One region of the Chryseobacterium sp. 22543 genome, then DNA from elsewhere that is predicted to be linked to it. Evidence: riboswitches for the same ligand, from Rfam matches in the RefSeq annotation. Region 1 holds a riboswitch; each other region holds the start of a gene.

Region 1 (5,810 bases):
TTTGTGATATCATATCCAATACTGATGTCCGTAACTACTTTTGGGGAGAATTCCTGAACGCCTCCAAATGGATAACCATCTCTTATTACTTTACCAAAATAGGTATTTCTCACGAGAAAATTGAACTTCCCGATTCCATAATTTAATCCAAATGAAGCTTTTGTTTTTGGAGACAGTGTTTCAATGATATTGATCTGATCCGGACCAAAAAACTGATTTTGAGGAGTTCCTAAGTTTTCCGGAAAATGAAAGTCTGTAATTTTAGTTTCTGTATAATTTCCGGCAAGATTCATATTTAATTTTCCGTTACCAAGAATCCAGTCATAAGAAACCACTACATCTACTCCTTTCGTTTCTGTATCAATGGCATTGGCGAAGAACCTTCCGCTTTCCACCTTAAACTGGTCTAGTCTTGGGTCTGTTATATTACTGGTAATCACAATTCTGTCTTTCACTTTAATCCAGTATCCATCTATAGCGACCGTTAAATTGTGTAAAGGTTTCAGGGTAAATCCCGCACTCGCGTTGACAGAAGTTTCCTGTTTGAGTTTATCAAATCCCAGAATTCTGGCGGCTTCGCTATCGTTACTGAATATTCCTTTGGTAACAATCTTTGAGCCTGAAGTAGAAATATCCGCATATGAATTATTGAAATACTGCTGCTGAAGGGAAGGTGCCCTGAATCCTGTTCCAACGGCAGCTCTTATTGCATAATTTTTTACGAACTCATATCGAACGGCAAGCTTTCCATTCAACGTATTTCCGAAATCTGAATAATTTTCAAATCTGGCAGCGGCGTCAATATTTAATTTTTTATCTAAATCATAGGAAACATCCGCATACACAGCAGTTGAGTGTCTGTCTTTTTTCAAGGTATTGTTTGGAGAAAACCCGATAAAAGATTGAGATCCACCCGCACCCAATACTGTTGACCCTTCTGTAGCTACATTTCCATTGATATCATATTGGGTATAAGAAGCTTCATCCCCTGGTTTGATCTGGTATTGTTCAAACCTGAATTCTCCCCCAAATGCGATATTGAAACGGTTTATACTTTTGGAAACATCAAGATTCACGGTATTCTGAAGAAAACTATGGGCTCCTGCATAAAACCGGGTTGGCGATTTTACCCCGAGAGAAGCATTATTGGTATTGCTTACATTATAATTGAAGGTATTACTTCCGAATGTGTTGCCTAGATCTAATACCCAATCATTGACATTATATTTTGCTCCTACTGCATAGGAAATATCATATACCTGAGATCCAAGAGTTGCCTGAAAGCCGTTCGGATAAATGGATGAAACCACATTGGATGTTTCGCTCGGCAGTCTTCTGAAACCAAAGCCTTTTCCTTCTTTGATACTAAAACCTCCGAAAGAATAGATTTTAAATTGATCGTTAAAAGGATATTCTGCATTGAAAAACAACTGTCCCTGCCTGATCTGCGCATCTCCAATCTGGAAATTGAAATCATCACGTGACAATCCCCGCTCCTTAATCTTCGCATCATCTGCAGCTCTTGCCGCTTCAGGATCATTTGCAAAGGCGTAAGCGAAATTATCTCCGAAAATATCTAGATCGTGATTTTGAGTTCTTGTGGTTTTTCCTCTGTGGCTTAATTGTAGAGAAAGGTTGATATAACCCTCTTTTTTTCCTAATGAAGTACCATAATTGGCTCCTGCCTGATAGGTATCTCCATCATTTCTCCCGGTCAATCCATACGTAAGACTTGCTGAGGCTCCCGTATTTTTTTTAAGAATAATATTGATCACTCCTGCAATGGCATCAGAACCGTATTGTGCTGCAGCTCCGTCCCTTAACACTTCTATTCTATCAATAGCAATAACAGGAATTGTACTCAGATCTGTTCCTACAGAGCCATTCCCCACGGTATTCTGATAATTGACTAAAGAAGTGGTGTGTCTTCTTTTCCCGTTCAGCAATACGAGAACCTGATCAGGACCCATTCCTCTTAAGGTTACAGGATCAATATGTTCCGTACCATCAGAAGCAGACTGTCTTACGGAATTAAACGATGGGATAACATAATTCAGAAGATCCTGAGCAGTCATTTGCGGAGAACTCCTTTGAATTTTGTCAATATTGATAACATCTACAGGAACCGGTGTTTCCAGTTTTGTTCTTTTTACATTACGGTTTCCAACGATAACAATATCTTCTATTTGTTTTCCTTTCTCCTCATTCTCCTGAGCAGCAACCAAAATTGCCCCAAGCAATAATACAGCTGTACTTAATTTTTTCATTTTTGTTCTTGCCAATTAATAATTACAGTCTGACGGATTTTTCCGCAGATATACAAGACTTCAAGAAATGGAATTCATATAAGAATATTGACTTCGCTTATCTCCCCCTCAGGGTTGGAATTAGCACCTTTACACTTCTCGAATCGTGCAGGTTGCTAAGGTTTCTTTGGGCCAAATCCCTCCACCTTTCTTGATAAATCTACTGCAAAAGTAGACTATTTTTTTAAATAGACAAAAAAGGCAAATCTGCTACACTGCAAATTTGCCTTTTATTATTTTATAGAACTTGTTTAAAGTTTTATTTTTGAAACATTAAGATTATAGTAAGGCGATAAGAGTATTAAGATAAGCTTCGCCTTAAGCTTAAAAATCAGAATGATTCATCTTAACTACACTTTATTTCTTAAATCCTTCTTAATGGTTTCAATATATCCTACATTTTTAAGTCTAAACAACTTCATAATTTGTTTTTATCTGATTATCATCTTTTGAATGGCAATTCCGGTTTCCGATTTCAACTGCACCAGATAAGTTCCTGCAGGATAACTGACTTTCATTTCATAAGTTCCGTTTTCTTTATTCAGTTTGAATGAATCCAGTTTTTTACCCGTCATATCAAAAATCAAAATTTCTCCGTTTTTTGCTTTATTAAAAATTAATTTCGCCACTCCGTTTTGTATTGGATTATCAGCGATCTGAAGTGATAATTTATTTACAGTATTTGGATCTGTTGTTGACAGTGCACCTCCATAATTCCCGAAAATCCTGAATTCTCCTGGCTGTAAAGTTATCGGAGCCGTGGTAGAGGCGATATTCGAAATACTGTCATCCATGAGATTCTGCCATTGCCCTGTGTAAGGAAAGAAAGGAACAACATTTTTTGCAGATATATCATAATTGGCCAGTACGACAACATTTTTTATCCCGGTTGTAATAGCCGGATCATAGAGATAAATTCTTGTGATCAATCCGTCCGGATCATTAATCAGATTATTGGATTCTATACTGTACGTTTTAGTTTTAAAAATCTGATGGGTATTTCTGATCGTGATTATTTTAGCCCATATATCATATACAGCTTTTCTGTTTACGTTGGTATCATAGTTTAAAGTAAATGCAACAGGCTTTTCATCCGTTCTGCACCCGTTATTGATAGTACCGTCAGCACATCTGTTGATACTGAATTCATATCCTAATTCCCCAAACTGCCAGATCATTTTCGGACCTGGAATAGTAAAGAATGTCGCACCGAAAGTTTTCATTCTTTCAAGAGCTGTATTAAGGTTTTTAACGTCATAGCTACCGTTCGCAGCACCATATGCAAGATTTTTAAACATCAATCTTTCTTCATCATGACTTTCTCCGTACCCTACAGCACGCATATTGGTAAACCCATGAAGACTATGGTTCATTCTGTCATAATTACTGTTGTCTTTATATCCCATGGTATTCTGGTTATAAGGCTCCGTTTGTTTATTCCAAAGCATCACTCCTTTTCCCTCTGCTACCCTGTAGTTTGCCCATTGCTGTTCTTCTGCATCCGTTCCCAGATGCTCAAAAATCATGTAAGAATTGGGATCGATTGCCCACTGTCTGTCTGCATAATGTTTCATGATATCCACTCTGTCCTGCTGATAAGCGTTGGTGCATGCTTCATCATTTTCGGAGCAGCTTTGGGTAAATCCTTTTGTTAAATCCCAGCGGAATCCGTCAATGTGATATTCTGTCAGCCATTGTTGAAGACATCTTTCAACGTAATATTGAGTTGAAAGGCTTGTATGATTAAAATCGTTAAATACATTGTATGAATGTTTCGGGACCTGATTGAAATAAGGATTGTTTGGAGCAACATCCCCGTAACCGTCTCCATCAGTATCTACATTCCAAAGCCTTACCAGAGGAGAACGTCCTGTTGCATGGTTAAATGCGACGTCCAGAATAACTGCAATTCCGTTCTGGTGGCAGATATCTACAAATTCTTTGAATTTTTCGGGGGTTCCATAAGCTTTGTCCAATGCATAATGGAAAGAAGTATTGTATCCCCAGGAAAGGTTTCCGTCAAATTCCATGATGGGAAGTAATTCTATTGCATTGATCTTTAGATTTTTTAAATAAGAAATTTTATTGATCAGAGACTGCCAGTTCTTTTCCTGTGTAAAATCTCTCAATAATAATTCGTAGACCACCAGATCTTCTTTCGCGGGTCTCTGAAAACTGGTTGTCTGCCAGTTATAGGCTGTCTGCCCCGTTTTAAATGTTGAAACTTCAAAACCTTGTCCGGCAGGAAATGCAGGTAAATTCGGATAGGTAGAAGCTGAGATCCACGGATCATCATAAGAAGATAAGATCTGGGGTGAATAAGGGTCTGCCACTTTTCTCAGATCATTCGTTCTGTACTGAAAAGTATAGAGCTGCTGAGGCGTAATCCCATTGAGCTCAATCCAATAAAGATCAGGGTTTGTGGTATCTTTTTTCATTAAATAAGTATCATTCACCGCCCAGTTATTAAAACTTCCAATGACATGTACAAAGCTTTTGCCAGGCGCATATAACGCAAGTCCTACTTTGGTCTGATCTGTCGGATGATAATTAATCCCCTGTTTAATCCAGTTTGGAATGGCTTCAGCAACTACATTTCTCGGAACCTGTAAAATGAATGTCGCAGTTTTAGAATTAACTCCCTCTGTGGCAACAAGTTCCATGCTGGCATCCTGAGTAACCGTATAACTGTAAGAATAGGATTGTGAAGGAGTTGTTGTAGAGTTGACAACAGTTCCGTTTGCTTTTAACTGAAATGTTGCATTGTTATTTGTGGTAGCCGTAATATTAATAGAGTTTCCTGCCGGAACAGAAGTCAGGCTATTAGCCAGAGGATTGGTAAGATTTAAGCTTAAAGTGCCCACATTTACAAAAATGTCCGGTGAGCTCTGATGAGATCCTGTTTTATCTTTTAATAAAAACCCGAACCTCCCGATTCCTGTTCTTCCGAAAAAAGAAGTCGGGGTAAAAGTAAGTGAGTAGCTGTCTGTAGCAGCATTATAATTTAGTTTATTCAGGTCATTGGAGTTGTTCCAGCTGCCATTGGTAGGACAGTCCTGACTGTTCTGATAATTAGTATCAAAAGACCATGTCCAGATATAAATGGCATTATTAGACACGCCCCATGCCGACTCATCAATCTGATCTCCGGGAACAGTAAGGGTTACGGCATCGGTTTCATTGAATGGATTCGGGCTGATGGAGTAATTGATCTGCCCAAAAACTGCCATTGCAATCAACAGAAAAACAACGGAATAAAGTTTTTTCATTTCTTATTTTTTATCGAATATAGTATAAATTTTTCTTCATAGTGACTATTCTTGTCCAGTCTTCATCAAATATTTCAATTTTCCGGGAAAAAATAAAATAAAAAAAGACTCATGAAATTTTCATGAGCCTCCCAATAAAAGTAATTGTAATGAACTATTTTTTGGACGAAAATCTTTGTTATAGAAATTCAGTTAGTCTTTTATAATCTTTTTAGAAACGGATTGTCCATTCTTT
Region 2 (5,810 bases), on a different contig from region 1:
GATCGGTAAAATGCAGGAGCACGGTGCTAAAGCTTATTTAGTAAACACAGGATGGAACGGTAGCGGAAAGAGAATTTCTCTGAAAGATACCAGAGCGATCATTGATGCAATCATTGACGGTTCTATTGATAATGCTCCTAAAACTCAGGTTCCAATCATGAACCTTGAAATTCCTACTGAGTTACCAAACGTTTCTACAGGTATTTTAGATCCTAGAGATACTTATGAGAACGCTTCAGACTGGGAAGAAAAAGCAAAAGATCTTGCTTCAAGATATATCAAAAACTTTGAGCAATACTGTGATACTGAAGAAGGTAAGAAATTAGTTGCTTCAGGACCTCAATTACAAGAACAAACTATCTAATAGTTATTTATAACATACAGAAAAGCCTCATCATCGATGAGGCTTTTTTATTTCTAATTTTTCGCAGATATTATTTGAAAATTACTTTAAGCTTAATATAGCCAATCTATATCCATCCATTCCAAAGCCAGATAAAACTGCATCCGTATTGGCAGCTGTCACAGACTTCTGTCTGAATTCCTCTCTTTTATAGATGTTGCTGATATGAACTTCTACTTTGGGTTTTCTGATATTTTTTAGACAATCAGCAATCGCATAGGAATAATGGGTGAAAGCTCCCGGATTAATTACTACGGCATCAAAATCATCTTTCTGAAGCCTGTTGATAAGCTCTCCTTCAATATTTGACTGATAATATTTTAATTCATGAGATTGAAACTCGGATTTTAAAATTTCCAAATAGTTTTCCATAGAGATATTTCCATAGATTTCCGGTTCTCTGGTACCTAACAGGTTGAGGTTAGGTCCGTTTATAATCAAAACTTTCATACTATAAAATTAAAAACTTTTTTTAATTAAATGCTCAAAAATTTCCGCACAAATTAACGTTCGTTCAATTGTATTATTAATAATGATATTTATCATGTTTGATAAAATGGTAATGATTGCAACTCCTTACAGTAATGGGTTTTATTAAAATCTTATGTTAATTTTTGAAAATTTATCATGAAAAATAATAAGTCTACTTGTTTTGTAGACTAAAAGTTTTTAGCTTTGCAACCATATTTCGATCGGCTTATAAAGAAAGATGGAGGGAACTGACCCTGTGAAATCTTGACAACCTACCCATTGGGCAAGGTGTTACGTTCAGCCTTTTAAGGAAAAATAAGCATTTGGTTTATCGTATTTATCGATGCCCTTTGCTGATTTTTCTGCAAAGGGAAAAATTTTAATATATGATAAATGAAATTGATTATGATTAGCAAAAATTTATTCGCTTCTAAAACTTGGATACCTCCGGTTGCTGCATTTTTTCTGGGAGTAACCAGTGTACATGCACAGAATTCTAAGCCGGAAAAGGACAGCCTTCATGAAAAAGAAATTGACGAAGTTGTAGTTGTAGCCTATGGAAAAGCAAAAAGAAACAGCTATACCGGTTCCGTTGCTACCATTTCCAGCGATAAGATCAACAACAGACCTGTAACCAATATTACCAAGGCATTGGAAGGACAGGTTGCAGGGATTCAAACGACGAGTGCATCAGGACAGCCAGGAGCGGTTTCTACCATCCGAATTAGAGGGATTGGTTCTATAAGTGCTTCCAGTGATCCTTTATACGTAGTAGACGGAATCCCTTTTGATGGAAACCTAAATTCTATCAGTCCAAGTGATATTGAATCTATCAGTGTTTTGAAAGATGCCACTGCGAGTGCGTTGTATGGATCAAGAGGAGCAAACGGGATTATCATCATTACCACAAAATCAGGTAAAAAAGGAGAAGCTAGAGTTAATTTTAATATCAGCCAGGGATTCTCCGGAAGAGCCGTAAAAGATTACGAACAGGTAAATACAGATCAATACTTTCAATTATATTGGGAAGCCTTGAGAAACGGATATCAGTCCGGAAAAGTGTCTTCTCAACAGGCTGCACAGATGGCAACAGATAATCTTGTTTCTACACTTGGGATCAATCCATATGGAACAGGATATCCAAAACCGGTGGGAACCGATGGGAAATTATTACCCGGAGCATCACCACTTTGGAATGACGACTGGAGGGATATTTTGCAGAGAGTTGCTTCAAGAAATCAGGTAGATCTTGATATCAGCGGAGGAAGTGAGAAGAGCAATTATTTCTTTTCATTGGGCTATCTTGATGATAAGGGAATGGCTATTGAATCAGGATATAAAAGATACAATACCAGGTTAAAGATCAATTCTGAAGTAAAAAAATGGCTGAATGTTGGGGTAAACTTAAGCTATACAAACAGTATTCAGCAGGCGCCCACTTCTTCAGATTCCAATTCAAGTAATATCATCAATGCTGCAAGATTTATTCCTTCATTCTATCCTTATTACGAAAGAAATGCAAATGGAAGCTATATTTTGGGTGCAGATGGAAACCCGATTTATGATTTCGGAAAATACAGACCAACAAGTGCGCTTCAGAATCAAAATGCCGCGGCAACACTGCCATTAGACAAAAACGAAAATAAAGAAGATAACTTCTCAGGAAAAGGATTTATGGAATTCACTTTCTTACCGGAGTTGAAATTCAAGACAAGCTTTTCTGTTGATTTGGTGAATTATAACGGACATTATTATTCAAATCCATTGCTGGGACAAGGCGCTGAGATTGGAGGTTCAGTAACGAAAACCAATACCAGAACACTTTCTTATACAACCAGTAATATTCTGACATACGATAGGAAATTTGGGAAACACCATGTAAATGCTTTAGCAGGACATGAATTCTATAAATATGACTATCAGACGATTTCCGGAACAAGAAGCCAGTTTTCTCTCCCTTATTATTATGAACCGGATGCTGCTTCTTTACTGGGAAGCTTCAGTGGGAACAGTAATAAATTGAGCTTATTGAGTTTCCTTGGAAAAGTAGAGTATGACTACAATAATACTTATTTCCTGTCTGCATCAGGAAGAGCAGACAGTTCTTCAAGATTTGAAAAGGATAACAGATGGGGGAGATTCTGGTCAGTTGGAGGTTCATGGAAAATTTCCAATGAAGAGTTTGTAAAAAGCCTGAATGTCTTTAATCAGTTGACATTACGTGCCAGTTACGGAGGTCAGGGAAATGATAAATTACTTCGACCAAACGGACAGCCGCTTTATTATGCTTATCAGGAGCTGTACAGATTTATCAGTCTTGGTGGAGAACCGGGAACAACACTTGAAAAAACGGCTACCAATAATGTGAAATGGGAAACCAACCTTAATTTAAATGTAGGATTAGAATTCGCTGTTCTGAATAACAGAATTAAAGGAAATATTGAATATTTCAAAAGAAAAAGTCAGGATCTTCTATTTAACATGCCAGTGGCACCATCTCTGGGAATTAGTGATTATCCTGCCAATATTGGAACTATCCAAAATACAGGATTTGAATTTTCATTATTCACAACCCCAATTAAGAATGATAATTTCCAGTGGAATGTAGATGTAAACCTAAGCACCTTAAACAATAAAGTTACCAAGTTACCTTCAGGGCCACTTGTAGTGGGACAAACCAAGCTATTAACGGTAGGAGGTTCCGTATATGATTTCTATATTCCGGAATGGGTTGGGGTAGATCCAAGCAATGGAAAGCCATTGTGGAAAACGGTTTCTACAGATGCGAGCGGAAATTCAGTAGAAGGAACTACCTCAGAATATTCAAAAGCAACAAAACTCTTGCAGGGTTCTGCTTTGCCTAAACTGACCGGAGGAATCAGTACCAGCATTACCTACAAAAATTTTGATTTTTCAGGATTGCTGACATTCAAAATTGGTGGAAAAATTCTGGACAATGATTATACTTCCATCATGCACAACGGAAGTCTGGGAGGACGTGCATGGAGTGCTGAAATGTTAAACAGATGGACGCCTGATAATCCTAATACGGATGTTCCGGGCTTGAGTACAACAACAAATAACTGGACGTCAAACTCATCCAGATTCTTATACTCAGGGACATATGCAAGACTTAAAAATGTAAGCTTAGGATATACACTTCCTGAGGATTATTTTGAGAAAATCGGACTTAAAAAGTTCAGAATTTATATTCAGGCAGAGAATCTTTTAACCTTCTATAAACATAAGGGAATGGATCCTGAACAGGCTTTGGATGGAACCACCTATTACAGATACCCTGCAATGAGAACAATCACTTTTGGTCTTCAGGCAATACTATAACGTTTAAAATTGAAACAATGAAAAAATTAAAATATCTATCGTTTGCACTTATCGGATTTTTAGCGTTGACAAGCTGTGAAAGCGATCTGGACACTGCTCCGACTGATCAGGCTAACAGTGTGGAAGTTTTCAAAACTGCTGAAAGTGCAGAAACTGTAGTAAACGGTACCTGGGCAAAATTTAATAACGATGGAACTACCTATGCTAATATTGGATATTCCACTGTTTTAAGAGCCAGTGATGCAATGGGAAGCGATGTAGCTGTATTAACCAATAAGTATGGATTTGCTTCTACTTACGCTTTTACAGAAATGGTAAACAGTACGGCTTCTCGTCCGTTATTTATCTGGACCATGTTGTATTCTACCATCAATAATATGAATAATGTTATTACAAGAATTGACGGGACAGAAGGAAGTCAGGAGAAAAAAAATCAGGTGAAAGGACAGGCAAAAGCATTACGTGCCTTCTGTTATTTGAACCTTGCCAGCTTTTATCAGTTCAGCTATCTGAAAGATAAGTCAGCTTTGACGGCTCCCATTTATACTGAACCTTCTACAACAAGCACTGTAGGAAAGAAAAGAGCAAGTCTTGAAGAGATTTATGCTTTGATTAAAAGTGATCTTACCGATGCTGATAATCTATTGAAGAGCTATACAAGAAATAATAAAGATAAAATCAACCGTGCTGTGGTCAACGGACTTCTTGCCAGAACTTATTTGAATACCGGTGATTGGAGTAAAGCTTCAGCATCTGCAAAAATAGCAAGAGAGGGTTTTCCTCTGATGGCTCCGGAAAAATATAAAGATGGTTTTAATGATATCAACAATGCGGAATGGATCTGGGGTCATGGACAAACACAGGAACAGTCTGATGCAAGTTATGCATTCCATTATCTGGATGTGTCTTCATCAGGAAGTTATTATTACAGCTTTATGGCGGATCCTTATTTTAAAGACCTTTTTGATGCCAATGATATCAGATCCCAGTTATTTTCATGGGACGGGCAGAAAGGAAGAGAGGGATTGCTGAGATATGCTAAGTTTAAATTTAAACCAACCCTTATTGCAGATATCGTTTACATGAGAGCTGCAGAAATGTACCTGATTGAAGCTGAAGCTGAAGCCAGAAATGGAAATGTTCCTCAGGCGGTAGCCGTTTTGAACCAGTTGAAATCTGCCAGAAATGCCAATATTTATAGTGGTTCATTATCACAGAACGATGTGGTAGCAGCTGTTTTAGTCGAAAGAAGAAAAGAATTATTTGGAGAAGGTTTCTCTCTATCAGATATTATCAGAACGCAAGGAACAGTGGTAAGAAAACCATTTGTTGATGCTGAAGGTAAGCCTGTAAAAGTTCAGATCACTACACCGGATGGAACAGTGAAAACCGTAGATGGTAGAGGTCATTCCGTTCTTGATTTTCCGGATAAAACGGCTTTTACTCCTAACAGTAATTATTATTTATTCAGTATTCCACAAAGAGAAGCTGAAAATAACCCGAATTTATAAGAGGACATACTTATAATTAGATTTGATTTTTAGCCACAGCGTCTGCGGTGGCTTTTTTGTTGGGTTCATTATGAATTTTGAAA
Region 3 (5,810 bases), on a different contig from region 1:
TACTTTAGACATAGCACGGATTCCGTAAGAGCTTAGAAATTCTTTTTCATCAAGCATTCTTGTAAGAACCTTTGTTAATCTGTTTTTACGTAAAATACTCATCAGATGTTTTCTGCCTTGTCCCTCCTCATCCCAATGAGAAACGAGCTTGGTGAGTTCCGGCTTATTTTTTAGGATCCATTCCATTCTGGTTTTGAAATTAGGCATCTTTTCCAACAGCCTGTGATCCACAATTTCTACTGCGAATAAAGGAATTAAGCCGACAATACTTCTTAATTTCAAAGAAACACTGTCTCCGTTTCCAAGCTGCAATACATCATAGAAGAATCCGTCTTCTTCATTCCACAAGCCTTTTGTTCCTTCACCCAGGTTTTCCATAGCTTCAGCGATATAAAGATAATGTTCAAAAAACTTGATCGCCATATCCTCATATACCTGATAATATTGGGCAAGTTCCATCGCAATACGCATCATATTCAATGCATACATCGCCATCCAGCTTGTTCCGTCTGCCTGCTCAAGATGCTGACCGTCCTTTAGTTCCATATTCCGGTCAAAAGCACCAATATTATCTAGACCAAGGAAGCCGCCTCCGAAAATATTTTTACCATTTTTATCCTTTCTGTTGACCCACCATGTAAAATTCAGCAACAACTTCTGAAAGACTTTTTCTAAAAATAATAAATCCGGCTTTCCATTGTTTTTTTCATCAATCTTAAAAACACGGAAGCAAGACCAGGCATGTACAGGCGGGTTTACATCGCTCATGTTCCATTCATAAGCAGGAAGCTGTCCGTTAGGATGCATGTACCATTCTTTGGTAAGTAATAAAAGCTGTCCTTTGGCGAATTCCGCATCTATAATGGAGAAAGGGACGCAGTGAAATGCCAGATCCCACGTAGCATACCATGGATACTCCCATTTATCAGGCATGGAAATGATATCCTTATTATGAAGATGATTCCATTCTGTATTTCTTACATATTCGTTGAAATTTCTTGGAGCTTCAAAATTGGGATCTCCTTTCAACCATTTTCCGATATTGTAATGATAGAACTGTTTATTCCAAAGAAGCCCTGCAAAAGCCTGTCGCTGAACATTTCTTTCATCTTCATTTACTGTATCATTCTGAATATCGTTATAAAACTCTTCAGCTTCAGCTTGACGGATATTGAAAATATGATCAAAACTGTCAAAAGGTTCATCCATTTCGTCAGGAGACAACCTGAACTCAAAAACTTTTGATTCCCCAGCATCAATAATTTCATCAATAAGAAAAGAAGCTTTTGTTCCTCTTTTTTCAGGATTTACAGTATCTCCCTGATGAATAATAAAATTATTGATTCCATCTTTGAAATAAGTATTCTCTGCTTTGGGAGCTCCGTAAAGTTTGGAAGTATTGGTTTCATTATCACAAAATACACTCTGTGCATTTGAGTTTCGGGAATATAGCTTTTTGATCGAAATACTGTCATGACCAATATTAATACTTCCGTCATGAGACGCATTAACCTCTCCTTTATAAGTATTGTATCCCCATTTCCAGTTGTTTCTGAACCAGATTGTGGGAGCTACCAGAATAGGAGCCTCATGCTGGCTTCGATTACAAACGGTGACTCTGGCTAAGATATCGTTGTGATCGGCTTTACAGTATTCAATGAAAATATCAAAATATTCATCGTTATCAAAAATTCCGGTATCGAAAATCTCATATTCCGGTTCCTTTTTGCTTCGTTTTCCATTTTCTGTAACAAGATCATCGTAAGGAAATTCATTAATCGGATATTTATACACCATTTTCATATAGCTGTGGGTAGGCGTATTGTCCAGGTAATAAAAGATTTCTTTGATGTCTTCACCATGATTTCCCTGAGGGTTACTCAATCCGAAGAATCGTTCTTTTACCATTTTATCTTTCTTGTTCCAGAATGAAAAAGCAAAACAGAAAAGTTGCTTTACATCAGAAATTCCGGCGATGCCTTCTTCTCCCCAGCGGTAAGCATAGCTTTCAGCATTATTATGATTGGTAAAATCCCAGGCATTCCCGTTTGAGCTGTAATCTTCACGTACATTTCCCCACTGTCGGTTGCTTACATAAGGTCCCCAGTTTTTCCATTTAGTATCTTGTAATCTTTCTTTTTCGGCGGTCATATCTCATCATTTTTCCATACGAAGTTAGTTTTTTTGAAAAATAATTCCAATTTTTTTCATCTGAACAATTATTAATATAGTTTTGAAATACTTGTATTTAAGGGCTTTTTTAAATATTAAAATATTTTTTTTTTGAAATTAAAAGAAAAGAACTACCTTTGCATCATTCGTTCATTCAAATATTGAAAATGTTATCAAGAAAGGTTGAGGGATTAGACCCTATGAAACCTTAGCAACCCTTTGCGCAAGCAAAGAAGGTGCTACGTTCTACCAAAGTATTTTGGACAGATAACTTACTGAAGTTCTTTTCAGCCATTTCCTGTGGCATTTTCAATTGTATTTGTATTAAAATATAATAGAATTGAAAACAGAACTAAACTATATAAATCTTTCGTATCAAACCAATTCCCAAAAGGAATACCATATCCCGTTAAGCTATCAGCTTTTTGGGAAAGATCTGTTTACAGCACCCATTGTTTTAATCAATCATGCACTTACCGGAAACTCAGATGTATCCGGAGAAAAAGGTTGGTGGAAACAATTGGTAGGAGAAAATCAGATTGTTGATACCAATCAATATACGGTTCTGTGTTTCAATATACCCGGAAACGGTTATGACAATTTTTTAATTGAAGATTATGAAGATTTCACGCCTTCAGATATCGCCGCGATATTTCTAAAAGGGCTTGAAGCTTTACATATCAAAAATCTATACGCCATTATTGGGGGCTCTCTGGGAGGAGGAATTGCCTGGGAAATGCTTGCCAAGCAGCCGGATCTTGCAGAAGTATTTATTCCTATTGCCTGTGATTACAGAACACACGACTGGCTTCATGCACAATGTCTGGTTCAGAAATTTTTATTGAATGATAAAGAAGAACCATTACAGAAAGCAAGAATTCATGCCATGCTGTGTTATAGAACACCACAGTCGCTCAATGACAGATTTCAAAACCAATATAACCAGGACAAACAATGTCTGGAATCAGAAGACTGGTTGGTTTATCATGGTAATGCACTAAACGAAAGATTTAGTTTAAAAGCGTACAAACTGATGAATCATCTCTTGATGAATATTAATGCTGATGAACCATCATTGGATAAAATACAGGCACGAATGCACATGATCTCCGTAGATACAGACTTATTCTTTCCTGCTTCTGAAATCCGAATGTGTTTTGAAAACTTAAAAGAGAAAAATAAGAATGTTTCTTACCACGAGATCCAATCTATACACGGGCATGATGCCTTCTTAATGGAATATCAACAATTAAATAATATCATTAAAAACATTTTACAGAAGTAATGAAAAATGCTAACGAAATAAAATTTTTGAAGAACAGATCAATCATCAAATTTGAAGGAGAAGATTTCCTGGGAGAAATCGGGATTGACGGACGAATTTTTAAAGCGCTTACCTTAGCGCGTATCAGTGTAGGAGTAATTTCCCAGCAGGCCATAGAAAACGGAATTTCTATCTTGGTTCAGGAAATTGATGCAGAAAAAGCAGTTGCTTGTCTTATTGATGAGTTTGAAGCAGAAAGAAAATCTGGAAAAGTTTCTCAGATCTATAGTATCAATAATGTTTCTGTGATCGGTTTTGTAGCAGAAGATTTCAATAAAGTCTTTGCTGAGCTGGCAAGAAACAATGTTTTCCCATTACTTTTGAATCAGGTTGCGGGAGAAAACAGAGTCAACATCGTAGTAACTTCTTCACAGGATGAAAAAACCAGAAATATCATCGAGTCTGAAATTTTCAAAAAGCCAAAGACAGTTCATTTAGCAATTATAGGTCACGGAAATGTAGGAAAAACTCTGATACAACAGGTATTGGAATCTTCAGAAGAAATAAAAAGACGTAAAAAAATAGATCTTAAAGTTGTTGCAGTAGCCAATTCAAAGAAAATAGCTTTCAACAAAAAAGGATTTGATGCGAATTGGAGCGATGAGGTTTTGACTGCAGAACATCCTTCGAGTGTTCAGGAGCTGATTAATTTCTCCAACGAAAACCAGCTGGAGAACCTTATCGTTGTTGATAACACGGCAAGTAAGGATTTTGTGAAAAACTATCATGCTTTGGCAGAAAACGGATTTGATCTGGTTTCTTCAAACAAGATTTTTAATACCCTTCCGATTGAAGAATACAGAAAACTAAGATATACGTTGAATAAAAACAACAGACGTTATCTGTATGAAACCAATGTGGGGGCAGGTTTACCATTAATTGATACGATAAAATTATTACACCTTTCAGGAGAAAATATCACCAGAATCAAAGGAGTATTCTCCGGAACATTAAGCTATGTTTTCAACAATTTTTCTTTAAGAGACGATAAATTTTCAACCATTATCAATGAAGCTTTGGAAAAAGGATACACAGAACCGGATCCAAGAGAAGACCTATCGGGAAATGACGTAGCAAGAAAATTATTGATTCTGGCGAGAGAATTAGACTTAATTAATGAATTCGGAGATATCAATATTCAAAATCTGGTTCCGGAAAGTCTGCTTGAGGTTTCAAAATCAGAATTCCTTTCAAGACTTGAAGAACTGGACGAAGAGTATCAGAAAATAAAAGAAAATCAGGCGCCTGGGCATGTATTGAGATATGTAGGTGATTTGCATGGTGATCTGCAGAAAGATAAAGGTGAGTTAGATGTAAAATTGATTTCTGTTCCGGCAACTTCAGCTTTAGGACAATTAAAAGGTTCAGATTCAATCTTTGAAATTTACACAGAAAGCTATGGTGAAAATCCTATCGTTATCATGGGAGCAGGAGCAGGTGCACAGGTAACAGCCAGAGGAGTATTCGGAGATATTTTAAGAGTAAGTGAAACTAAATAATATTTAATCTAACATCTATCAATTTGGCAGTGTAACCATAACGGCAATTGTCATTCTGAGCATAGCGAAGAATCTGATGGTTACAATGTAAAATTGATCAATTAAAACTATATGGAAAATTTTGAAACATCAGCAATAAGAACCCAGACTGAAAGAAGTCAGTTTGACGAGCATTCTACACCATTATACCTTACTTCCAGTTTTATATTTCAGGATGCGGAAGATATGAGAGCAAGCTTTGCAGAAGAAAAACCAAAGAATTTATACAGCCGTTTCTCTAATCCAAACGTAACAGAATTTACAGATAAGATTGCTAAGATGGAAGGTGCAGAAGCAGGATATGCGTTTGCTACAGGAATGGCTGCCATCTATTCTACATTTGCTGCTTTATTGAATGCCGGAGATCATATCGTGAGCTGCCAGTCAGTTTTCGGATCTACGCATACTTTATTTACTAAGTATTTCCCGAAATGGAATATTGAAACCTCTTATTTCAAAGCAGGAGATGCTGAGAATGTTGAACAATATATCAAGCCCAATACAAAGATCTTATATCTTGAAACTCCTACCAATCCGGCTATTGAAATTCTGGATCTTGAGTTCTTCGGACAGATTGCGAAAAAGCACAACCTTATTTTTATTGTAGATAACTGCTTTGCAACACCTTATCTTCAGCAGCCGATCAAATATGGTGCAGATATTGTTGTACATTCAGCGACGAAATTGATTGACGGACAGGGAAGAGTGTTAGGAGGAATAGCAGTAGGAAAAGAAGACCTGATCAGAGAAATTTATCTTTTCGCAAGAAATACAGG

Evidence for each region. A riboswitch is a leader RNA that binds a small molecule or an ion and turns the genes downstream of it on or off. The one in region 1 is predicted to bind S-adenosylmethionine.
Region 2: it holds a riboswitch for S-adenosylmethionine, as region 1 does, so the genes downstream of both, ACTJIP_RS15245 (SusC/RagA family TonB-linked outer membrane protein) here and ACTJIP_RS18535 (TonB-dependent receptor plug domain-containing protein) in region 1, are expected to answer to the same signal.
Region 3: it holds a riboswitch for S-adenosylmethionine, as region 1 does, so the genes downstream of both, ACTJIP_RS14480 (alpha/beta fold hydrolase) here and ACTJIP_RS18535 (TonB-dependent receptor plug domain-containing protein) in region 1, are expected to answer to the same signal.

What each region holds. Positions count from the first base shown of each region.
Region 1 is NZ_JBQENH010000005.1:178,261-184,070, forward strand. It holds gene ACTJIP_RS18535 (TonB-dependent receptor plug domain-containing protein) at 1-2,267, opposite strand, end outside; SAM riboswitch class I at 2,362-2,467, opposite strand; gene ACTJIP_RS18540 (alpha-amylase family glycosyl hydrolase) at 2,738-5,575, opposite strand; gene ACTJIP_RS18545 (T9SS type A sorting domain-containing protein) at 5,768-5,810, opposite strand, start outside.
Region 2 is NZ_JBQENH010000004.1:171,234-177,043, reverse strand. It holds gene pckA (phosphoenolpyruvate carboxykinase (ATP)) at 1-364, shown strand, start outside; gene ACTJIP_RS15250 (type II 3-dehydroquinate dehydratase) at 446-853, opposite strand; SAM riboswitch class I at 1,098-1,196, shown strand; gene ACTJIP_RS15245 (SusC/RagA family TonB-linked outer membrane protein) at 1,280-4,216, shown strand; gene ACTJIP_RS15240 (RagB/SusD family nutrient uptake outer membrane protein) at 4,234-5,727, shown strand.
Region 3 is NZ_JBQENH010000004.1:11,628-17,437, reverse strand. It holds gene ACTJIP_RS14485 (MGH1-like glycoside hydrolase domain-containing protein) at 1-2,151, opposite strand, end outside; SAM riboswitch class I at 2,340-2,446, shown strand; gene ACTJIP_RS14480 (alpha/beta fold hydrolase) at 2,513-3,457, shown strand; gene ACTJIP_RS14475 (ACT domain-containing protein) at 3,457-4,995, shown strand; gene ACTJIP_RS14470 (O-succinylhomoserine sulfhydrylase) at 5,107-5,810, shown strand, end outside.